Linked DNA regions of Methylovirgula sp. 4M-Z18. The main gene of each other region encodes a partner of the protein of the gene in region 2 in a complex. Links are inferred from orthologs where the notes say so. Each region holds a gene or a part of one and is shown on either strand. Other genes may lie near its edges. The genes, in order: trxA and trxB.

Region 1 (11,976 bases), 2.2 Mb from region 2 along the record:
TACATCACCCGCGGCCTGTTGGCCTTGGCCAACGACGGGTCGGAAGTTGCCGCTGTCATGGCGCATGAAATCGGTCACGTCACCGCCAAACATGCCTCGCAGCGGGCCGAACTCGAAAAGCGCTCCGCCGTCATCACCAAGGCGGCTGCGGTCGTCCAGAACAAGGCCAAGAGCGAGGAAGTGCAGGTGAGCCAGGCGCTGACCCTGGCGAGCTTCTCGCGCTTGCAGGAACTCGAGGCCGACAAAATTGGCGTCAACGTCATCGGCCATGCCGGCTATGATCCGTACGGCGCCTCGCGGTTCCTGCAATCGCTCGACCGCTCGGCGGCGCTGCGCTCCGACATGCTCGGCCAAAAGAGCGGCGCGGACAACAAGATGGATATCATGGCGACCCATCCGTCGACGCCTGAGCGGATCAACCGTGCCATCGACGAGGCCCGCATGATCGGCGCACCCGGCACCGGGAGCCCGGACCGCGACGGTTTTCTGAATGCCATCAACGGCATGATTTACGGCGACGACCCGGCGGAAGGCTATATTCGCGGCACGCATTTCATCCACCCGAAGCTCGGCTTTGCCTTCGTCGCGCCGGACGGGTTCAATTTGGAGAACACGGCCCGGGCGGTCCTCGGCACCAATGAAGATTCCACCGAGGCGCTCCGGCTCGATTCGGTGCGCATTCCAACGACGACCTCGCTCGAATCCTACATGACGGCGGGATGGGTCGACGGGCTCGACAAGAATTCGATCGAAACCGTCACCGTCAATGGCCTGCCGGCAGCGACCGCATTCGCCACGAGCGGCGACTGGGCGTTCCGTATCGCGGCGATCCGCCTCGGCAATGACGTCTACCGGCTGATCTTTGCGACCCGTGCCATGACGCCGGAACGGGCCGAACGTTTCCGCGCCTCGATCGACAGTTTCCGCCGCGTCAATGGCGAGGAAGCGGAAAAGGTGAAGCCGCTGCGCATCACCATCGTCACGGCGACGGCAAGCGACACGGTGGAAACGCTCGGATCGCACATGACGATCGACCGTCCGGTCGAGAATTTCGCGATCATCAACGAGATCGAGCCAGGCGGCGAGCTGAAGGCCGGCAGCAAATACAAGCTCATCACCGAATAGAGAGACCGATGACCGATTATGTCATTCCCGCTCCGCCGATTGTCGGCGTGCCGGTGCAAGGCGGCGGCCTGTTTCCCGTCCGGCGTATCTTTTGTGTCGGGCGCAATTACGCCGCGCATGTGCGCGAGATGGGCGGCGATCCCAATCGCGAAACGCCGTTCTTCTTTACCAAACCGGCAGACGCGCTGGTGGCGGGCGGTGCGGATATGCCCTACCCGACGATGACGCAAGACCTGCATCACGAGATGGAAATGGTCGTGGCGATCGGCCAAGGCGGCCGCGGTATTGCCGAAAGCGTCGCACTGCAGCATGTCTTTGGTTACGCGGCAGGGCTCGACATGACGCGGCGCGATCTGCAGGCCGAGGCGAAGAAGCACGGCCGGCCATGGGACATGGCCAAGGGTTTCGATCATTCGGCGCCGATCGGCGACATCGTTCCGGCCGCGATTGCCGGCCACCCGGATCAGGGTCTCATCGAATTGCGTGTGAACGGCAACGTGCGGCAATCGTCCGATCTCGCCAAGATGATCTGGAGCGTGCCGGAAACGATCGCCTATCTCTCACGCCTCGTCGTGCTGGCGCCCGGCGATCTGATCTTTTCCGGCACGCCGGACGGCGTTGCGGCCGTGGCGAAAGGCGACGTTCTGGCAGGCCAAATCGCCGGCATTGGTACCGTGCGCACCCGGATCGTCTAGTGGGGATTGCCGTCAAGCCCTCATGAAGACGTAGAGGATGGCCAGCATCAGGGTCATGGTCGCCATCAGCGATGTTGCAAAAGCGATCGTTCTCCAGGGTTGGATGCCCCGCAAATAGACGATCGAGTGGGCAAGCCTCGCCATGACGAAGAGCGCAAAGATGGGGGCGGCAATCCACACACTGCCTCCCGCCAGCACATAGACAAGGCCTAACAACAGAAATGGGTAGGTCGTCGCTTCCGCGTTTCGATGCACCCGGAGATATCGGGCCACGCTCGGTGGATCCAATTCCGACACACAGACGCCATAGCGCGCACCGTCCTCCGGGTTGATTGCCACGCCGCCCCGCGCACGCACCGCTCCGCTTGCAACCCAGAGCCCCAGGAGATTGAGGCACAAAACGATGCTGGTTACGACATAGGCTAGGAATGTTGGATTGGAGGTCACAAGAGCGTGCTGCATCGTGCGTTCAAGTCCATGCTCTGCCGAGATCGCGCATTAGGCGTTTGCCGCTGATCGCGACGCGACGCCCACATAAGTGACAAGGTTGTCGAGGGTTTGAGACGTGCCTCGGTCAACGCCCATTTCGAGAAATTGATCGAGGTGCTGCGCTGACCGGCATTCAATCTGCACTGATAGGCGCGTTTTGCCTGCAGATTCGTGCAGCAACACGCGACCTGTGGCGGCGAGGGCTTCGAACACGAGGCGATCGGGTGGGGCGATTTCAAGGTATGTCCCGGCGAATGGCATTTCTGGACGTGCCTTCATGACGAATTTGAAGGCTCCACCTGGGCGCAAGTCGATTTCGCAGGCCATCAAGCGCTCCCCTGAAGGGTCCCACCAACAGGCAACATGCTCGGGCCGAGTCCAGGCTTCGAACACCTGCATGCGCGGGGCGCTAAACTCGCGTTCCAACCTTATCGAGTGCGCGGCGCGGTCAATGATGAGCTTGGAATTGGTCCTGGACGCGTTCGTGGTCAACATTTCACTTCTCCACGGATTTCATTGTGGCGAGATGCGCATCGAGATTGTCGAGCCTGCATTCCCATTGCGTGCGGAACGGCTCGACCCAATCCGCAACATCCTTGAGAACCGAGGGCACCAGCTTGCGCGGGCGCCGCTGCGCATCACGCCCCCGCTCGATCAAGCCGGCCTCCTCGAGCACCTTCAAATGTTTCGAGATCGTCGGCTGGCTCAGCGCGAACGGCGTCATAAGTTCGGACACGGTCGCTTCGCTCACGCTTAGGCGCATCAGGATGGCGCGCCGGGTCGGGTCGGCGAGAGCGGAGAACGCTTTGTTCAAACGATCAGGTTGGGATAAGTGAATTTCCATCTAGCTATATAGCCATATGGCAATATACAAGTCAAGACCTAAGCGCTTATTGCGGCGAGAACCGGGCTTGTGGATACCTTTTGGGCGATCATGCCAGTCGCTGGGCACCTGCAACACGCACATCACAGAGCGGCAAGATCTCGAGTAATTTTCCGATTGGATGGAAACTCACTCTAGCTTTTACTTCGCCGCGTAGACTGCCGATTCTGAATCGAAAAGGGATCAACTTTTCTAGAAATGTGTTTTAGCTGCCCTTGGGTCGGAATGCCGCACATTTCGCCGGATCGGTTTCAAGGCGCGGGCCGCCGATGAGATCGATGCAATAGGGCACGGCCGGGAACACCGCATCGAGACATGTGCCGATGGCCGACGGCTTGCCCGGCAGGTTGATCAAGAGAGACGACCCGCGCGTGCCCGCAATCTGCCGGGACAGAATGGCGGTCGGCACTTCGAGCAGGCTCTTTTGCCGCATCAATTCGCCAAAACCCGGCAGCAAACGTTCGCAGACGGCTTCCGTCACCTCGGGCGTCACGTCGCGCGGCGCGGGACCCGTGCCGCCGGTGGTGAGGATGAGGCCGCATTTGTGCTCGTCGGCCAGTTCGATCAGCGTCGCCGCGATCACATCCTTCTCGTCTGGGATGATGCGCTTCAGCGGCGTCCAGGCCGACGTCAGGACATTCGCGAGCCAGGCCTCGATCGCCGGACCGCCGCGATCCTCGTAAATGCCGGCGCTGGCGCGGTCGGACACGACAACAATACCGATGGGACAGGACAAATCCGTCATTCCTTAAGCTCAAGTATCAGCTCGCCGCGCAGCCGGCTTCCCACCCCAAGATCGCCTGTTTGCGCGTCACGCCCCAATGGTAGCCGGTGAGCGCGCCGGAGCGGCCGAGCACACGATGGCACGGCACGACGAACGAAATCGGATTGCGCCCGACCGCAGTGCCGACGGCGCGCGCGGCCTTGGGCTTGCCGAGATGCGCGGCGATATCGCCATAGGTCGTGGCACGGCCGACCGGAATACGCAACAGCGTCTCCCATACCCGCACTTCGAAATCCGTGCCGATGAGGACAACGCGCAGTGGCATGTCCGGCTTCCACAGCGCGGGATCGAAGGCGCGCGCTGCGAGAGGCGCGGTTGCCGCAAGGTCTTCGACGAAGGCGGCGCGTGGCCAGCGCCGCTGCATATCGCTAAGCGCGCCGGAACGTCCGCCCGCGGGCTTGCCGTCTCCCCGCGCCCGGCCGGGACCGGCCTTTTCATCCACCCAGCCAAGCCCGGCGAGGCCGCGACCGGTCGCGACGATCAGGGCCTCGCCGAAGGGCGACGGATGAAAGCCGTAGCGCAAGATCAGCCCCTCGCCGCCGGTTTTGTAATCGCCCGGCGACATCGCCTCATGGGTCACGAAGAGATCGTGCAGCCGGCCCGGCCCCGACAGTCCGACCTCATAGGCCGTATCGAGCACCGATGCCGACTCGCGCAAAAGGCCGCGCGCATGATCGAGCGTGATCGCCTGGAGAAAAGCCTTCGGCGACAGGCCGGCCCAGCGGCGGAACAGGTGGTGCAGATGCGAGGTCGACAGCCCGACATGCGCCGCGATCTCCTCAAGCGCGGGCTGGCTGCGCCAGCGGCCGTGGATATATTCGAGCGCCTGTTTCACACGGGCGTAATCGCCGGCCTGTCCATCGTCGATCCCAAGCGCGACGACAGACGGTTCGGAATGGACAAGGTCAAGCATCGTCTCACGTTTCATCGTGTGTCATCGCCGCTGCTTGCGCCCTTTGAACCCGTTCCGCCACCCGAAAACGATGCGGACGTCTCCATTCATGAAAAATGCGCGCCGCGCCGCGCGTCCGACAGCGCACGATTGAGATCGCGAGCGAAATCGGCCTTGGCATCCGGCCCCAAAAAGCCCGCCACTTCGACCGATGTGCCGCGCGAGATCAATTCGAGCCTTTGCACGCCGAACTCCTCGTGCTCTTCGCGCCGCAACCGCACCCAGACAGGATTGAAACGCCATTCCTGCCGCGCGCCCTTGGCGCTCACCTTCGCGAGCTGCAATTCGAGCGGATTGAGCGTGATCAACTCGTAGGCCCGCGCCGCCTTGAAATTCAGCTTGAAGGCAAAATAAAGGAGGAGCACATCAAGGCCGAGAAAACCGACGACCGGCCAGGCGCCCAAGAGAAAAAACGGCAGACTGACGAAGGCACTCGCGAAACCGACGCAGCAGAGCAGGATTTTCACGCCCTTCCAGCTCATGGAGCGATGCGGATGAATCGTGCGCGAAAATATTTCCTTTTGCAGCGGATCGGAAAGAAGCTCCATGGGGTCAACTCCGCGCCGTTGTGCCGCCCAACGTGGCAATCTTATACCAACGGTCACGAAAAGTGACCGTTGGTTCCTTTCTTCATTTTTCGCCTTTTCAAGGCGATTGCGAAAAATGAAGAGCGGTTCAAAGGTCGCTTCTCGCGACCTTTGATCTTATAAGACATTATGACGACGCAAAAGCCAAAAGCGATCAAGAAGCCCGCTGCCGCCAAGACGGCGGGCAAAAAGCCCAAACGCGCCCTGCCCGACCCGGCGAAAGTGCGTGAAATCTTCACGCGGTTCGAGCGGGCCGACCCGGAACCCAAGGGCGAACTCGATTACGTCAATCCCTACACGCTGGTGGTCGCCGTGGCGCTGTCGGCGCAGGCGACCGACGTTGGCGTCAACAAGGCGACGAAGGCCCTGTTTGAGGTGGCCGACACGCCTCAGAAAATGCTTGACCTCGGCGAGGAGCGGCTACGCGAGCACATCAAGACCATCGGCCTCTTCCGCACCAAAGCCAAGAACGTCATCGCTTTGTCGCGCAAAATCCTCGACGATTTCGGCGGCAAGGTGCCGCGCGACCGCGCCGCGCTGGAAACGCTCCCAGGCGTCGGCCGCAAGACCGCCAATGTGGTCTTGAACATTGCCTTCGGCGAGCCGACGATCGCGGTGGATACCCATCTTTTCCGCGTATCCAACCGCATTCCGCTCGCGCCCGGCAAGACGCCGCTCGAAGTCGAACTGGGGTTGGAAAAGATCATCCCGAAGGAGTTCCTGCGCCACGCCCACCACTGGCTCATTCTGCACGGCCGTTATGTCTGCAAGGCGCGCAAGCCGGAGTGCGAGAAGTGCATCATCGCCGACCTCTGCGCCTCGCCGGAAAAAACGCTTATATGAAAAAGGGCCTCCGCATGGAGGCCCTGATCGACGATCCGCTTGGCTGTGAAAATTAAGCCGCGCCGTTGATCCATTTCACGAGTTCGCCCTTCGGCGCAGCGCCCACCTTTTGCGACGCGACCTGGCCATTCTTGAACAGCATCAGCGTCGGGATCGAGCGAATGCCGAGCTTGGCGGACACGGCCGGATTCTCATCGACATTGAGCTTCACGACCTTCACCTTGCCGGCCATTTCCTTGGCGATTTCGTCCAGCGCCGGCGCGATCATCTTACAAGGGCCGCACCATTCCGCCCAGAAGTCGACAACCACAGGCTCAGACGATTTCAAGACGTCGGCCTCGAAGCTGGCGTCGGTGACCTTTTCCGTGGACATGAAAACCCTCTTTCTTTCGAGCATTGACCCGAAAAGCTGTTCGACTTTTCGGGAATGCGACCAATAAAGCTTAGAGCAATTTTCCGATTCCGGAAGAATGGAAAATTGCTCGGACGGCGACTCGAGAAACCGGCCGCCACAGTTGCCTCATAGGTAGGAAGGAGCCGCATCGCCGTCAAGCGCGCCGATCTCCGCGCCTGGCGCAGAGGTGACGTGCGCCAGCGCCGCATCCAGACTTTGCTCCGGAATCTCAAGATATTGCGGTCCCGTCGTCCAGATCAGGAAGGCCCGGACCGGCAGGTGGGGATAAAGCGCACCCACCACCGCCCGGTAGAGCGCCAGTTGCGACACATAGGCGGCAGGCGTCTCGGCCAGCTCCCGCGGGCGGCCGGTCTTGTAATCGGCGATGAACACGGCCTCGGCCGTCACCGCCAGCCGGTCGATACGACCCGTGACCCTCAGTTTGGCTCCCAGGGCGCCAGCGATTTCGCCCGCGATCCCGACCTCGGCACGCGACTGTGGCCCGAACAGCGCCGCCAGCGCCGGAGCGTCGAGAACATCCAGCGCCTCCCTGAGCAGTGCCGCCCGCGCGCCGGCATCGAGCCGCTGCGCTTCGGCCTGGAGGAAGCGCAAACCGGCCGCTTCACGCCGATTCGTGGCCACGTCGGGCAAATGCTGCAGCAGGGCGTGCATCAGGCTGCCGCGCTGGGCGGCGTCTCGGCCAGGTACCGCCTGTGCGCGCGGCCCGTTGTTTCGGTCGGCTGCGGTGGCGGCGTTGGAGGGGCTGATCGGCGGCGGCGCATCGTGCTCGGGCAGCGCATCGCGCTCGAGCCAATCCGGGAGCCGCGTCTCGACCGCGCCCGCTTGCGCCGCGGCAGTCACGTCGGTTTTCTGATAGGCGATGACCTGGCGGCGGTAGATCTGCTCAGCGCCGTCCCAAGGCGCCGGCAGAATCTGCAGGTCGGGCTCGAGCCCGGCCCAGATCATGTCGAACCAGCACTCGGCATTGCGCCCGCGCGGGCCATGGAAGCCCGCCACATAGAGCCGTTCCTCGGCGCGGGTGAGCGCGACATAGAGCAGCCGACGATGCTCCTCGATTTGCGCCTGCCGCGCCGTCTCGCGCACCGCGCCAACCGCAGCGGTATCGGTCGCGGTGCGCGGCGACCAGGCCGGCAAAGCGCCACCCTTGCCGTCGTCGAGAAAAAAGATCTTCGGATCGTGCCGTCCGCCCGGCACGCTGCACGTGTCCGGCAGAAAGACGATCTTCGCTTCCAACCCTTTGGCGGCATGCACCGTCATCACCCGCACGGCGCCGTGCTGCGCCTCCATGTCGCGCTTGATGGAAAGGTCGATCTGCTGCAGCCCATTCAGGAATGTCACCAGCGCCGGCGCCTGCTTGCGCTCCTCCGCCAATGTCAATTTGAGGAATTCGTCGATGGCGTCGCCCGCCTCCGGCCCGAGCCGGGCCAGCAACTTGCGCCGCCCGCCATCGGCGCCGAGCACGTGGCTGTAAAAGGCGAAGGGCGCCAGCGTCGCAGCTTGCTTTTGCCACGCGTGCAATTGCCGCGCGGCGGCGCCATGGCGTGGGTCGGCGGATTGTTGCAGCGCGTGCAGCAGCGTGCCTGGTCGCGAAGGCGCGAGCGCGATCAGATCGTCATCGTCGAGACCGACGAGCGGCGATTTGAGTACCGTCGCGACGGTCAGATCATCATCCGGCAAGAGCGACGCGCGGCCGAGCGCGATCAAATCCATCACCGCGATGTGATCGGTGAGCTGCAGGCGGTCCGCGCCGGCCACCGGCACGTCGGCGGCCTTCAGCGCGCGAATGACGGCTTCGAAGAAAGCGTTGCGCGACCGCACCAGAATCATCACGTCGCCGGGGTCAATCGCGCGCGGCTGGTTGTTCTTGTCCATCACGTAATCGGGCGAACCCGGCGCGATCATCGCCTTGATCGCGGCGGCAATGCGCCTTGCCACAATGACCGGCGGATCCTGCATGTCGAGCGCATCCACCGGCAAACGCCAATCGCGCGGCGTCTCCCGTGCCTGTGCGCCGACCGGCGGCCAGATTTCGACCAGGCCAGGCGCCTTCGCTTTCAAGGGCTGGTGAACTGTCCTGACATTTTCGTCTCCGGCCGACAGGCCGCGGGAGCGCTCCGGCGCTTCGAAGACCTTGTCGACGGCTTCCAGAATATCGGTCGCCGAGCGGAAGGAGAGCACGAGTTGAACATGCTCGAAAAGCAACCGCCGCTCGCGCGGGTCTGCCGCTTCCCGCACCTTCTTGTCGAGCTCCCGGCGCACGGCGTCGAACATCGCCGGATCGGCACCCTGGAACGAAAAGATCGATTGCTTTGGATCGCCGACCGCAAAAAACGTGCGCGCCTGCCGCTGCGCAGACTCGCCGGAGAAAAACTCCTCCGTGAGCTTTTGCAGAATCTGCCATTGCTCGGGCGACGTGTCCTGCGCTTCATCGACCAGCACGTGATCGATGCCAGCATCGAGCTTGTAGAGAACCCAAGCCGCATCGGCGCGCGCGAGTAGCGACAACGTGCGTTCGATCAGGTCTTGAAAGTCGAACAGGCCCTGGCGCCGCTTCATCCTTTCATATTCGGTCAAAATGCCGCCCAGCACGCCGAGCAATGCGACCGTCCGCGTCACTGTTTGCGCGCGTTTCAGTTTCTCGACAAGCTTAACAAGCCGATCCTGTTCGGCCAGCAAGACTTGCGCAATGAGCGGCCGCGTCTCACCAAGTTTCTTGGCTACCAGGTTTTTGCGTGGGCTGTCCTTCTCCGTCAGGAAGATGCTCTTGTAGATCTCCAGCTTCTTCGCGTCGTCGAGCGCGGCGAAGGCGCGTGCCAAGAGGACAGCACCGGACTCCTTCGCATTGCTGAATGGCTGCATTTCGGCGGCAAGGCTCGGCCATTCGCTTTGCGCGATACCGCCATAGAGCATGTCCTGCGCGATCGCCGCATCCGTCTCGTGCGCCTGCAAATCGAGTTCGCGTTGCAATGCACGCGTCAGCTTGTCTTGCGTGGGATAGGCGCGGATCACCCGCGTGATCGCCCCGCGCTGCGCCATGGCTTCGCCGATCAACGTATCGAGCGACGAGGAAGACACCTCGCGGACCAACAGATTCAAATTCTGCCCGAGCAGTGAGGCTGGATCGCCTAATGCGCGATGCAGAACGGCCTGCCGCGCCGTCGCGAGCAAGACCGCATTTTGCTGATCGTCGAGAACTTCGAAACTCGCCGGTACGTTGGCTTCGAACGGAAACACATGCAGCAGTTTTTCGCAAAAGGCATGGATGGTTTGAATCTTCAACCCGCCGGGCGTTTCCACCGTGCGCGCGAAGAGGCGACGTGCCTTGGCAAGATCATTCGTGTCGGGCGCCGGCGCGCCGGTCTCCAAGATCGCTTGCCGCAGCGCATCATCCTCGAGCATCGTCCAACGCGAGAGCGTGTCGAACACTTTTTGCGCCATATTGGCGGCGGCGGCCTTGGTGAAAGTCAGGCAGAGAATCTTCGCGGGCTGCACGCCGCTGAGCAGCATGCGGATCACGCGTTGCGCCAAAACGTGGGTCTTGCCCGACCCGGCATTGGCCGAGACCCAGGCTGAGAGCGCGGGGTCGGACGCGGTGCGCTGCTTGTGAATCGTATCGGCGGGCGGACGCAGACTCATCAGCTTTCGCCCTCCGCGCCATCCAAAGCGCCGCCGGTTGCCGACCATTCCTTGACCCGCGCGAGATGATCGTAGACGCCGAAGCGCATGACAAATTGCGGGAACGGCCGCGACACGTAAGCCGTGTCTTCCTGCCGGAACTGATCGAGGAGCTGCCGCAGGCCTTGCAGATGGTCCGCGGCGAGATCGGCAATCGATTTTTCCTGCGCTTCTGCGCGCGGCTTCTCCGTGACCGACTTGGGCTTGATCTCATCGATGCCGAGAAACTTCACATACAGCGCATCGGCGACTTTCGGGTTAGGCGGCAGATGCGCAAACGCATTCTGCGCGACCATCGCCGCTTCGAGAGTCAATTGCGGCGCAAAGCCTGCATAGATTTCACGCGACGATGGCACAGCTCCAGTTTTGAAATCGACAATCGTCACCGCCTCATCCGAACCGATTTCGAAACGGTCGGCGCGCGCGGTGAGCTTGAAGAGGCTGCCATCGAGCAAGGTGAGCGGCAAGGCGCCGCTTTCTTCCGCGACAAAGCGCGCGCTGCCGACGCGGCGGCCAGCATCCCATGCGAAGATATCCTGCAGCGCGGTGACAATATCGGGCCAGCGGAAGGCGCGGAAATCCGGGTCCAGCAGCAGCCGCGCGAAATCCTCCCCAACCTTTTTCTTCATGTCGGCCAAAGCCGCGGCCGGCGTTGCACCGGTGGGATATTTACGCACCAGGTCGTTCAGCGCGTCATGCAGAACCGCACCAATCTCGCTCGGGCCCTCGACCTGATTGAGCTCGCCCAGCGGCGTTAGCCGCAAGATTCGCTCGGCGTAGATCGAATAGGGATCGCGGCGCAGGCGCTCAATTTGCGTGACGCTCAAGCGTTGCGGGCGCAAGCTCACGCTTGGTCTTGGCTTCGGCGGCTTCAGCACGATTTGCATCTCGGCACGATCGATCAGCCGCGCGAGGCGAAGATAGTTCTCGCCCGCGCTTTTACAAGCTTCCCAATGGGCGCCCGCGAGCGCGCCGAGGCGCTGCAGGAAGCGCGAGGCAACGGTTGGTGCGCCATCGCGTTTGAGCGCGCGCGTCAAGATCACATGGGGATGACCGCAGGCGACGGTAAAGTCATGCGCGGTCTGGCCGATGCGCCGCTCCGGCGGCGTGAGGCCAAGCGCTGCCCGCATGGGGCGGTTGAGAAAAGCGTCCGTTTCGGCCTGCGGCGGCCAGATCGTTTCGTCGAGGCCGCCGAGCACCGCAAGATCGACCGACAGGAGCCGCGCCTCGAGCAGGCCGAGAATCTTCAGGCGCGGATGCGAGGGCCGATGGATCTGCACCAATTGTTCGGCCAGAACGGACGAAAAAAACGCCAGGTAGTCGGTCGCGCCGAAGCTCATGCCATGTTCGGCGGCCGCCTGCAACGCGTCAAAGACCTTGGCCAGCGTCTCGGCACTCGCATCCTGCAAGCCGCCGTGCTCGTTGTCCTCAGTGAGTGCGATAATCGTCGCGCGATGCGCATCGAGCCATTGCGCGAGCGGCGCGTCGTCCAATCGCATCAACGGCGCGACAATGGCGGTGAATCGGG
Region 2 (12,162 bases):
AGCGTCGCGACCTCGTCGTCTCGATGCTCAACCAGGCGAAATACCTCAAGTGCCCGAAGCCGGAAGGCGCGTTCTACGTCTATCCCGACTGCTCGGAAGCCATCGGCAAGACGGCGCCGAATGGCACGGTGATCAAAACCGACGAGGATTTCGTCTCAGCGCTGCTCGATGTCGAGGGTGTTGCAGCGGTGCACGGCTCGGCCTTCGGCCTCGGCCCGAACTTCCGTATTTCCTACGCGACGTCGAACAAGCTGCTCGAAGAGGCGTGCAAGAAGATCCAGAAATTCTGCGCCGAATTGCGGTGAGACGCGCGCGACCGTTGTCGACATAGCGCAAATGAATCGGCGCACCCCTTCTCCCAGAGGGAGAAGGTGGCCGACGAAGTCGGTCGGATGAGGGGACACCCTCGCGAGATTGGCTACGGCAAGAGTTGCGCCAGCGATGATTCCGAGTCCCCTCATCCGTTTTGCTTCGCAAGCCACCTTCTCCCGATGGGAGAAGGGGTGAGCTCAGTCGTTGCGCGAACCTTCGCGGTAGCGGCGCGGATTCTCCGGATCGCTTACATAGATACGCTCGGTCTCGGAGAGGAGGGCTGACAAGGCCTCCGCGTCGAGATCCACGAACGCGACAAAGCTGAAATTATTGCGGCCGGATCGCGTTTCTCCGAGCCTCCCCGCATAGGCACCGACGATCGGCGAACCGTCGATCGTGATGGAAAAATAAGCGCTGATGTAGTTCTTCTGCAAAGCGATGCCGATCACAGGCCAGTCGGTCGATTTGCCGGATTTGATCGCATAGCGAAACCGGCCGTAGCCGATCATGTTCATGCGCATGCCGGCTTCGCCGGCCGGCGTGCCTTGGTGAAAGTAGCGCTTGAGTTGCGGCGCCGCCTTCTTGATGAGCGCGTCGAACTGCAGCAGGTCGGATTTCCGCGCGGGATCGAAGTCGAGATAGGTTTCCAGACTGTCGGCCGTCACGCGGAACATCGCATCCGCCTCCCGCTACGCAGCCGCGCGCGCCTCGGCGATCCGTTGCGGTGCATTGGGCCGTGCGTACATGCGTTCCAGATAGGCGCGCAGTTGCGGAAAGTTGTCGATCAGGCGGAACTCGTTGGCCCAATCGATGAGCCAGGCCGTCACGCAATCGGCTACCGTGATCTTGTCGCCGACGATGAATTGGCGCCCTTCCAGATGCTTGTCCAGGATCGCCGCCATGTCGGCAAATTCCTCGCGTGCCAAAGCCATGTCGGCTGGGAGCCGCTTGTCTTCCGGGTAGAGGAAGCTGTGCCTGGTTATCCGCCAGAGTGGCTGTTCCAATTCAGTGACCGCAAACATGATCCAGCGATAGGCTTGCCCGCGTTCCTCGAGGTCGGTGGGCAATAGGCCTTTGTCCGGATATTTGTCAGCCAGATAGAGAACGATTGCCGCCGATTCGGGAATGATGCGATCGCCGTCAATCAGAACGGGGACCTTTCCGGCCGGATTGATACTCAAGAAATCGGGCAGTTTGTGCTCGCCCTTCAGCAGGTTGACGGGGATAAATTCGAAATCCAGATCGAGTTCCTTGAGGCCCCAAAGCGCGCGTAGCGTACGGGTCGCGGCGAATCCGTAAAGTTTCATCGTTGATCTCCCAAGATCGAGAAAATGTTCCGCGAACGGGCGGCGGTTGCGGCAAGTGCCGTGCCGCCCGCATTCTGATGCGGACTAAGCGCCGGGGATCGGCAACACCGGCATCACCTCAATCGTTTCGCCGGGGAAAATCGTGTAGTGCGGGTGGCCGTCGAATAATTGTGCCGCCTCTTCATGCGACGCGGCGCGCACGACGGTGAAGGCCGTCATCGCATTGGCGATGTCCTGAATGCCATGGTCGCCGATGGCTTTGGTCTTGCCGAGCGGCCCACCCATTTCGACGATCCGCGATTGGTGCTTCTCGACCCAGGCTTTCCACGCCGCCATGCCTGCCTGCATTTTCGCCTGCTGCTCTTGTTCGGGAAGCGCGTCCCACGCCCGTCTGCGTGCGCCAGTTTTGTCGCCGAGGAAAACGGCCAGGAACAAGTTCTGCGTGCTCATGAATCCTCCTGTCATAAGCGAGGCAAAGGGGATTTGCCTCCTTGACAATTTAGGTTGATATCAACATAATTACGTCATGTCAACCGCTGAGTCGCTTCCTTTTGAAACAACCTTGATGGTGCGCGATTGCTGCTTGTGTCTGCACATGCAGCGGGCGGCGCGGAGTCTCGCACGCATCTTCGATGAAGTTTTGCGCCCGCTGGATCTGACGAATGGGCAATTTTCGCTGCTCATGTCGCTCAATCGGCCGCAGCCGGCGGCGATGAAGGATGTGTCGTCGCTGCTCGCCATGGATCGCACCACGCTGACGGCAGCGCTCAAACCGCTGGAGCGGCGCGGTCTCGTCAAAATCGCCCAGGATCTGAGTGACAAGCGCAGCCGCCGGCTCAGCCTGACGCCCGCCGGGCATCGCCTGCTCGCCAAGGCCTTCCCCATATGGCAGCGCACGCATGAGGAGATCGAGAAGCCGTTTGCGCCAGGCGATGTAGATAAGCTGCGCGCACAATTGCGGGCGCTGTCTTGATGCGCGCCGATTGGGCAAAGCAGGGAGGCGTCTCAAACAATTTTTCGTGTGTATAAGCGGCGTGATCGTGTGTGCATCGGCGCGCGGGGCCTATTGCCGAAAATCCGAGCTTTCCGCCACTCGATGCCCGCCCGCATCTTTCCCTTGCGCTTTTCCTCCGAGGCTGAGACGATTATGACCAAAATATAACTGGGCGCTCCGGCGGGGCCGGTCCCATTGGTGCCCCGGTACAACCTTGGGAGAGCGCCATGAACGAAACGGCTAAAACACCCCTAGGCAGAGCGGCGGGGCCGCGATTGATCGCGATCGTCGGCCCCTATCAGAGCGGTAAGACCACCCTGCTCGAAAGCTTGCTGGCGCGGGGCGGTGCCCTGCAGCGGCAGGGAAAAGTTTCGGACGGCACGAGCCTGGGCGATGCGACGCCCGAAGCGCGCGCCCATCAGATGAGTGTCGAGCCCAATATCGCTTGCGTCGATTACATGGGCGACCGCTATACATTCGTCGATTGTCCCGGCTCGATCGAATTCCTGAACGACATGCGCGCGACTCTCGCAGCGTGCGATCTGGCGATCGTCGTGTGCGAACTCGACGAGAAGAAAGTGCCTCTGCTGCAGGTGATCTTGCGCGAGTTGGAAGAGCAGAACATTCCGCGCCTCCTGTTCCTCAACAAAATCGATCTGGCAACGTCGAGCATTCGCGAGTCGCTGAAACTTCTGCAGCCGGCCTCGCGCGCGCCTCTGCTGCTGCGGCAAATTCCGATCTGGCAGAACGGCATTTCGACCGGCTTCATCGATCTCGCTTTGGAGCGTGCCTTCATCTATCGCGAGCATGCGCCCTCGACCGTCGTCGACTTACCGGAAGGCGAATTGCCGCGCGAGAAGGAAGCGCGCTATTCGATGTTGGAGCGTCTCGCCGATTATGATGACACGCTGATGGAGGAATTGATTTCCGACATCGAGCCGCCGCGTGATCAGGTCTTCGACGATCTCACCAAGGATGTGCGCGGCGGACAGATCGTGCCGATCCTGATGGGTGCCGCGGAGCGCGGCAATGGCGTCACGCGGCTCTTGAAAGCGCTGCGGCATGAAAGCCCGGGCGTCGCCGAGACGCGCGAGCGTTTGAACCTTGCGGCAGAAGGTCCGCCGCTCGCTCATGTGTTGCGCACGATGCATACGGCACATGGCGGCAAGTTGTCGTTTGCGCGCGTGCTGCGCGGTTCCTTTGCCGATGGTGCCAGCGTTCTGAACTCGCACGGCGAGGAGGACCGCATTTCGGGCCTGTCGCGGCTCACCGGCGGTTCGCTCGCGAAAGTCGGCAGCGCCGAAGAGGGCGATACGCTTGCCTTCGGCCGGCTCGAACACGCGTTGACGGGACAGACCTTCACGGAGGCGAAGACCAACGCGGAGGCCCCCGAGCCGCTTGCCATGCAGCCCACGCCCGAACCCATCCACGGCTTCGCGCTGGTGGTCAAGGATCGCAAGGACGAGGTGCGCGTCGCCGCCGCCCTTGGCAAATTGATCGAGGAGGATCCTGCGCTGGTCTTCCAGCAGGATGCTGAGGCGAGCGAGTTGCGCCTGCTCGGTCAAGGCGAAATGCATTTGCGCGTGGCGCTGGAGCGGTTGAGCGCGCGCTACAATGTCAATGTCGGCGCGAGGAAGCGCTCGATGTCCTACCGGGAGACGATCCGCGATGCGGTCTCGACCCGCGGCCGGCACAAGAAGCAATCCGGCGGCCACGGCCAATATGGCGATGTGCTGATCGACGTGCGGCCGCAGGCACGCGGCGAAGGCTTTGCCTTTTCCGAGACGGTGCACGGCGGTACGGTGCCGAAACAATATTTTGCGTCCGTCGAGATTGGCTGCCGCGACGGCATGGCACGCGGGCCTTTGGGTTTTCCGGTGGTGGATGTGGCCGTGACGCTCACGGACGGCTCGTATCACACGGTCGATTCCTCCGACATGGCATTCCGCGCCGCGGCAAAGCTCGCCGTGACGGAAGCGCTGGCGAAAGCGCGGCCCGTGCTGCTCGAGCCGATTCTGTCGGTCGACGTGCACGTGCCCACGGACGCGCTGTCGCGGGCGACGGGCATGGTGTCGGCGCGGCGCGGCCAGATTCTGGGCTATGATCCGCGTGAGGGCTGGCCGGGATGGGACACGTTGAAGGCGCTGATCCCCGAAGCGGAAATCGGCGACCTGATCCTAGAACTGCGCTCCGCGACCGCGGGCGTCGGCACCTATGCCGCGAAGTTCAACCATATGGCCGAGCTTTCCGGCAAACCGGCCGAGCATGTGGTGGCGCAGCGCGCGCACGAGCGAGCAGGGTAGGGGAGCCGATCTGCGAGGTTGCCGTGATCCTTATTGATCGCGCGTGCCTCGCAGCCTCGTGATTTGGCTTGAGCGGCGTTTCTCAACTACATTCGCGCTTATAGATTTGAGGAGAATGTCATGTTGATCAAGCGCCGGAAGGGCTGGGAAATCCCTGAGCATCTTGCAACGCCGGAGGCGCTCTTTCTCAACCGCCGCGCCGTGCTTTCGGGTGCCGCGGCGCTGGCGGGCGCGGCGGTCTGGCCGCAATGGGCTGCGGCCGATGCCGATCCGACTGCCTCGCTCTATCCGGCCAAACGCAACGAGACCTACAAGCTCGACCGCGACATCACGCCCGAGGACGTGAACGGCAAATACAACAATTTCTATGAATTCGGCTTCACCAAGGACATCTATCGCACCGTCGACAGTCTGAAGACGCGGCCTTGGACGGTCGCCGTCGACGGGATGGTCGAGGACAAGAAGACCTATGGCATCGACGATCTCATCAAGGCTATGCCGCTCGAGGAGCGTCTGTACCGCCACCGCTGCGTCGAGGCCTGGGGCATGGCGGTGCCATGGACGGGCTTTCCGCTGAGCGCGCTCATCGCCAAGGCCAAACCGCTCTCCTCGGCGAAATATGTCCGCTTCGAAACTTTCCTAGATGCGAAAATGGCGCCGACCCAGCGCCAGACCTGGTATCCCTGGCCCTATGTCGAAGGCCTCACCATGGCCGAGGCGATGAACGATCTCACCTTCATGGTGACCGGCGCCTATGGCAAGCCGTTGCCGAAGCCGCATGGCGCGCCGTTGCGGCTCGCGACCCCGTGGAAATACGGGTTCAAGTCAATCAAGTCGATCGTCAAGATCACTTTTACCGACGAGCGGCCAGTGAGTTATTGGGAGACGCTGCAATCGTCCGAATATGGCTTCTGGGCCAATGTGAACCCGAAAGTGCCGCATCCGCGCTGGAGCCAGGCGACCGAAGAGGTTTTGGGGACTGGCCAGCGCGTGCCGACGCTTCTGTTCAACGGCTACGGGGATTACGTGGCCGACCTCTACAAGGGCTTGGAAGGCCAGCCTCTGTATATGTGAGGTAAGGGGCGAAAGGACCGAAGCCTTCCATGTCGCAGTCCGCTCAAAGCGCTTTGTTTTCAAAAAAGAGGCCGGACACAAGGTCCGGCCAAACCCTTCTAGGGTTCTGAGGGGAACGGTGAGAAACGTGGCGGCCTTGGGGGGCAAGGACGCCAACTCCTTCATCAACCAGGGCCTACTTTGACGGCAAAGTGCCCATGCGACAACCCAAGACTTCGCATGGGAGCCATGCTTGGGGTGATGCGTAAAGGACGAACGTTTCCAGCATCTTAGTCCAAGACTAATAGTGCCAACGCTGCGCATTGGTGACCAAAAAGTCCCGGAAAACCTGGACACGCGCGACATTCTTCATCTCTTCCGGATAGACGAGATAACAGTCGAGCTCAGGCATTTCGGCCTGGGGCAACACGCGCACCAAACCGGTTTCAATTTCGGCGAGATAGTCCGGCAGAACGGCGACGCCGACGCCGCTTTTCACCGAATTGAGGATCGCGTTGATATTGTTGACCGTCACGCTGGTGGGACGCGGATTCTTCGCATCTCGGCCGGCGATGGGGAGCGAGTTGATATTGTTGAGATAGCTCGACCCGCTCGATCCAAACGCGATGATCCGGTGGTGATCGAGGTCTTCGAGGGTGCGCGGATGCCCGTGCCGCTTCAAATATTCGGGCGAGGCGAAGGCATGGAAATGCATGGTGAACAGGCGGCGCTGGATGAGATCAGGCTGCACCGGCTGGCGCAGCCGCAAGGCGACATCCGCCTCGCGCATGCCAAGATCGAGCTCGTCATCGGTCAGAATGACTTGCAGCTTGATTTCCGGATAGAGCTCCAGGAACTCGCCGAGGCGCGGCGTGAGCCAATTGGCGCCGATGCCGGTCGTCGTCGTCACCCGCAATTCGCCATGCGGCTTCTCGCGCGAGTCGCTGAGACGCGTGCGCGCCGCCTCGAGCTTCAGCATGACGTCCTTGACCGTGCGGAACAGCAATTCGCCCTGTTCCGTCAAAATCAGGCCGCGGGCGTGGCGGTGAAACAGCGGTACGTCGAGATCGTGCTCCAGAGCGCCGACCTGGCGGCTGACTGCTGACTGGCTCAGGCCAAGCGCCTCACCGGCGTGCGTAAACGAGCCCGCATCGGCCGCGGCCTGAAAAACCCGCAATTTGTCCCAGTCCACCTCAGACCTCCTTTACCGGATCGTCCGTGTTGCCGTGATCAGGCGCGGGCGCAATAGCTCCCCGCTTGACGATCCGCTCACGTTCCCCTTCGCTCTACTCCGCTGCAGCCGCTTGACTCAAAAGCTGGGTGGAGAGCCAGCGCTCGGCTTCGAGCGCGGCCATACAGCCCATGCCGGCAGCAGTCACTGCTTGGCGGTAGATATCGTCCGTCACATCGCCGGCCGCAAAAACTCCAGGCACATTGGTGGCCGTGGAATCGGGGGCGGTACGAATATAGCCGTTCGGCTTCATCTCGATTTGTCCGGCGAACAGGTCCGCCGCCGGCTGGTGGCCGATGGCGACGAACACGCCGTCGGTCTTCACCTCGGAGACCTGGCCGGTCTTCACATTCTTCAAGCGCACATGGGTTACGCCGGCCGGCGTGCCGCCGCCGCAGATTTCCTCGACGGCGCTATCCCAGATGACGTTGACATTCGGCGTCTTGAACAGCCGCTCCTGCAGGATCCGCTCGGCCCGGAAACCGTCGCGGCGATGCACGACCGTCACCTTGCGGGCGAGATGCGACAGATACAAAGCTTCTTCGACGGCCGAATTGCCGCCGCCGACGACGACCACATCCTTGCCGCGATAGAAGAAGCCGTCGCAGGTGGCGCAGGCCGACACGCCGTAGCCCTTGAACGTCTCTTCGCTCGGCAGTCCCAGCCATTTGGCCTTGGCGCCGGTGGCGATCACGAGCGTGTCGCACGTATAGGTCTTGCCGCTGTCGCCGACGAGATGGAACGGCCGGCGCGACAGGTCGACGGCGGTGATATGGTCCGAGACCATTTTGGTGCCGACATGCTCGGCCTGGGCCTTCATCTGCTCCATCAGCCAGGGGCCCTGGATGGCGCTCGCAAAGCCCGGATAATTCTCCACATCCGTGGTGATCATCAATTGGCCGCCCGGCTCGAAGCCGGCGATCATGACCGGCTCCAGCATGGCGCGCGCCGCGTAGATCGCCGCTGTATAGCCGGCCGGGCCAGAGCCGATGATGATCATCCTAGCATGTAAGCTCATGTCAGTTTGTGCGATGGACACAAAAAGCTCCAAATTTGTCGGGTACATAAAAAGGCCGTTGGGATTGAATCAGAATGGGCCAACGGCAAAGCTATGCAAATTTATAATAACTGTAACGCGGTTCGACAAGGTTTGTGTAGAAAAATGACTGATTCGCTTGTGGATCGCCGCCCAGCTCAGACTCCTTCTAAACGGGACAAAATGATTGTGCCGGACGGGTGGCTCGTGTCATATGCAACCAATTCCTGAGAAATCCGCTGAAAAACAGTGCAATGAGGTGCGACCCTAGATGACTGCTTCTGCTCAAGATGTCGTGAAGACGTTCCGCCAATCCCTCGACGCGCGCGCGGCTTTCGAGGTGCCTTACCGCCATTATACGATCTCCAGGGCGCTGCCGGCCGATGTCATCACGGAACTGAACACGCTGCCGTTCAAGGCGCCGGGGCTCGAAGGTGTTTCCGGCCGGCGCGAATTGCACAACAACACGCGCTCCTATTTCGACGTCGCCAACATGGCGAAATATCCGGTGATGCGCGCGGTCGCCGACGCGTTCCAGGACCAGAGCATCGTGAATTACATCGCCGAGCGGTTCGAGGCGCCGATCGACGACACGTTCCTGCGGCTCGAATATGCGATGGACATCGACGGCTTCTGGCTCGAGCCGCACACGGATCTCGGCGTCAAGAAATTCACCTGCCTGCTCTATCTGTCGGACGAAGCGGGGCACGAGGACCTTGGCACCGACATGTATGTGAGCAAGGAACAGCATTTCGGCCGCGCGCCCTTCGTGCCCGGCAACGCCATGATCTTCGTGCCGTCGGACAACACGTGGCACGGCTTCGAAAAGCGCGCGATCAACGGCGTGCGCAAATCGGTGATCCTGAATTACGTTACCCATGAATGGAAGGCGCGCGAACAGCTGTCGTTCCCGGAAGCTCCTGTGCGCGTGGGATAAGTTTGAATGGACCGTGGCCTCATGCGACCGGGACGGTCGCGGTCCTTTAACGCCTGGCCCGACCTGGGACCGCGACCGTTCCGGTCGCTATTCCCGTGTTCCTCCTACTTCCCGCTCTTCCACGCCGCATAGCGCTTCGCGATCGCGTCGGCGATTTCCTGCGTCGTATCGACGGAGCGGCGCGCATAGGGCTCCATCACGTTCCCTTCAAGCCGGCGGATCAAGCCTTCATCCGTCAGGCGGCGCAGATAATAATTGATCTTTTTGTAGCCGCCGCTCGGTTCGTAGACATAGAGGCTGGCCGTGGTGGTTGCCGCTTCGCCGATCATGTTGACGCTATCGGCGGTGACGAGGATGTAATCGGCATTGGCCATGATCGCGAGATAGGGGTTTTCGCCTTCTCCGGTCCATACGAAACTGAATGCGCCCTCGGGATCGGCCGCCTGCAAATTGGCGGCGATGGCCTTGACCGCGGATTTTGGCGTGCGGCGCGAGGGCGTGACCATCACGCCTTGTCCGTTTTCGATCGCGGCCAAGGCGACCGCGCAGATCCGGGCGACGTCTTGCTCTTGCAGCGAATGATGCCGGCTCATGCCGCCGATGACGAGACCGACGCGCGGTGTGGGCAGATGCGCAATGCGCTTGTCCTGAACGGCGCGGGCTGCAGCAAGGCGCTCCGGCGTCAGGCGGTGCGGCGAGGTGAGGGTCACCAGCACGTTTTCGCCGCGCACCTTGTCGTGTTCCGGCGCCCAGATGAAATCGGCGGTCTCCGGCCCGGTGCGCGGATCTTTCAGGAAAATCGTGAAGGTCTTGCCTTCCGACTTTTCGCGCACATAGCGCAAATAAGGCACCGTGCGGCGGCCCGAGGCGATGGCAATGTCGGGGAAGGGCGGGGCGAGCAGGCCATTGACCTTAGCCGTGCGGTGGCGCGGGTCGATCGGCCCCCAGGGGGCCAGCGGCGAGAAAATCGAGCGGTGGATCAATTTGCGGACCGGTTCGAGCCCGAGCGTTTCGGCAATGCCGAAACAATGCACTTCGTCGCCGATCTTACCATCAGTCAAAATCCAGGCTGTGGTTCCTTGCGGGACGAGGGAAGCGGCGGGCTTAAGCGGTTGTGACAATTGATCCATGGCCTTAAAGAAAGAGTCGCCCCGTTGAATGCGAGAGTTAGCCCCTTTAAACCTTTCGACGGTTTGCGCCAACCCTTGAGCGATACTTTGCCCGACGCCACTTTTCCTTCGCCCGCCAGCAGCCCAAAATTGGACTCCGTCGACCTGATGATCCTCGACGCGCTGCAATCGGACGGGCGCATGACCAATGTGGATCTGGCGCGCCGGGTCGGCATTTCGCCGCCGCCCTGCCTGCGCCGGGTGAGGGCGCTCGAAGAGGCTGGGGTCATCCAGGGCTACCGCGCCCTAGTCGACGCAAAATCGGTTGGCTACGGCATCGTTTCCTTTGCCTTCGTGCATCTGGAGATCCAATCGGAGCCGGAACTCGCCGCTTTCGCCGCCAGGATCAAATCCTGGAAGAATGTGCGCGAATCCTGGACCCTGTCGGGCGATATCGATTTTATCCTGAAATGTATCAGCCCGGATATGGCGGCCTTCCAGGCCTTCGTCGGTGAACTCACTGCCGTGCCGAACGTGCGCAATGTGCGCACATCGCTGGCGCTGACCAAGATCAAGGACGAGCCTTTGGCAGCGATCGATACCGCGGGGCGAGGGGATTTGCCCTGAAACGATAGGGCGTTAGCGAGGATTTCATGGTTTTTTGCGCCGGCATCTGAGTGCCGCGCCCCGCTCTCGTGCGCCGTGCGCACAAAGTGCCGTCACACCGACGTCACCGCCGCAGCCACATATTGTCCACGCAATTGCCCGTATTGATGGAGGATCGAGATGGTTGCGATCAACGATATCAGAACATTTACGACGCCGACGGGTGTCAGCGCACCGGATTCGGTGACGACGGCGGACGGCTCCTACTTTGTAGAATATGGCAACGGCGCCGACTCGACGGGCGCGGGCGGATCGAGCACGATCGTCCAATATGATAAGACCGGACAAGTCGAATATTCCTATTCGATCGCCGGCTCCGTGGATGGCCTGAAATATAATCCCTACACGGGCGAGATCTGGGCGCTGCAGAACCAGGACGGCAATTCGACGATCACGTTGATCAATCCTAAGACCCATAAGGTCTCGGCGCCGCTGAGCTTCGCCAATCCGTCCGCGTCCCGCGGCTATGACGATGTCGTCTTCGCGGGCAATCAGGTTTTCTTGAGCTACACCAACCCGGTCAATCCCGGCGATCCGACGCTGGTCGAACTTCTCAACGGCGACAATCCGAGCGGTACGCTCCTCACCACGTCGATTCTCACCGATGGCGCCACCGGTCTCGATACCGTCACCGGCAAGATCGAAACGGTGCCGCAAAGCGATCCGGACTCGTTGAAGCAGGCGCCCAATGGCGATCTCATCATGTCGAGCGGCGCCGACGGCACGATCATCGACATCCAAAATCCCGGCACAGCCAATCAGGCTGTTTCGTTCACCCCGATTCAGGGCGTGACCGCCGGCAATGCTGGTCTCGACGATGTCATCAAGCCGAGCGCAACCGCCGGGACATTCGTCTTGACCGACACCGCCACCGGCAAGGTCTATTCGTTCCACGCCACGGGCCTCAATCCCAACGATTATTATGCTTCGGTCGGGAGCCTGAAGGCGTTCGGCCAAGTCGATCCGACGACCGGCGCTTTCACGCCGCTCCTGTCAGCTACCAATGCGCCGGGCATGGACTTCAGCTCGCCGCATGGCGTCACGTTCATTCCCGACAAACATGCGGCGTCTGCGCCGCAAGTCGATTCGATCAAGACGTTCGGTGACGCGCCGAGCGGCGTGAGCGGCCTCGATTCCATCACCCAGGCCGGCAAATATATGTTCGTGGAATATGGCAACGGGGTCGATTCAACCGGGGTCATTCCGGGCGACAG

The links.
Region 1: the proteins of trxB (region 2) and trxA are in contact, whole or in part, in a crystal structure (PDB 1F6M), measured with the Escherichia coli proteins. The link is inferred for Methylovirgula sp. 4M-Z18 from one-to-one orthologs.

Annotation. Positions count from the first base shown.
Region 1 is NZ_CP149574.1:970,914-982,889, reverse strand. What follows is about bases 5,072-7,856. They hold trxA (thioredoxin TrxA), read right to left. Parts: upstream 6,732-7,856; coding sequence 6,411-6,731; downstream 5,072-6,410. Other genes in these bases: addA (double-strand break repair helicase AddA), read right to left, coding at 6,879-7,856; nth (endonuclease III), read left to right, coding at 5,645-6,358; V9T28_RS04450 (DUF2244 domain-containing protein), read right to left, coding at 5,072-5,476. Also shown: V9T28_RS04485 (M48 family metalloprotease), read left to right, coding at 1-1,125; V9T28_RS04480 (fumarylacetoacetate hydrolase family protein), read left to right, coding at 1,134-1,820; V9T28_RS04475 (MAPEG family protein), read right to left, coding at 1,833-2,282; V9T28_RS04470 (SRPBCC domain-containing protein), read right to left, coding at 2,319-2,804; V9T28_RS04465 (ArsR/SmtB family transcription factor), read right to left, coding at 2,806-3,153; mog (molybdopterin adenylyltransferase), read right to left, coding at 3,398-3,937; V9T28_RS04455 (methylated-DNA--[protein]-cysteine S-methyltransferase), read right to left, coding at 3,954-4,904; more of V9T28_RS04450, read right to left, coding at 4,976-5,071; more of addA, read right to left, coding at 7,857-10,409; double-strand break repair protein AddB, read right to left, coding at 10,409-11,976. UniProt on the Escherichia coli protein: Participates in various redox reactions through the reversible oxidation of its active center dithiol to a disulfide and catalyzes dithiol-disulfide exchange reactions.
Region 2 is NZ_CP149574.1:3,193,566-3,205,727, reverse strand. The notes cover bases 6,238-9,208. They hold trxB (thioredoxin-disulfide reductase), read right to left. Parts: upstream 8,219-9,208; coding sequence 7,256-8,218; downstream 6,238-7,255. Other genes in these bases: V9T28_RS14815 (2OG-Fe(II) oxygenase), read left to right, coding at 8,508-9,173; V9T28_RS14825 (LysR family transcriptional regulator), read right to left, coding at 6,271-7,161. Also shown: V9T28_RS14860 (pyridoxal phosphate-dependent aminotransferase), read left to right, coding at 1-305; V9T28_RS14855 (hypothetical protein), read right to left, coding at 510-986; V9T28_RS14850 (glutathione S-transferase family protein), read right to left, coding at 1,002-1,619; V9T28_RS14845 (hypothetical protein), read right to left, coding at 1,704-2,069; V9T28_RS14840 (MarR family winged helix-turn-helix transcriptional regulator), read left to right, coding at 2,146-2,592; V9T28_RS14835 (elongation factor G), read left to right, coding at 2,841-4,916; protein-methionine-sulfoxide reductase catalytic subunit MsrP, read left to right, coding at 5,037-5,990; V9T28_RS14810 (mitochondrial fission ELM1 family protein), read right to left, coding at 9,278-10,294; V9T28_RS14805 (Lrp/AsnC family transcriptional regulator), read left to right, coding at 10,433-10,909; V9T28_RS14800 (hypothetical protein), read left to right, coding at 11,069-12,162.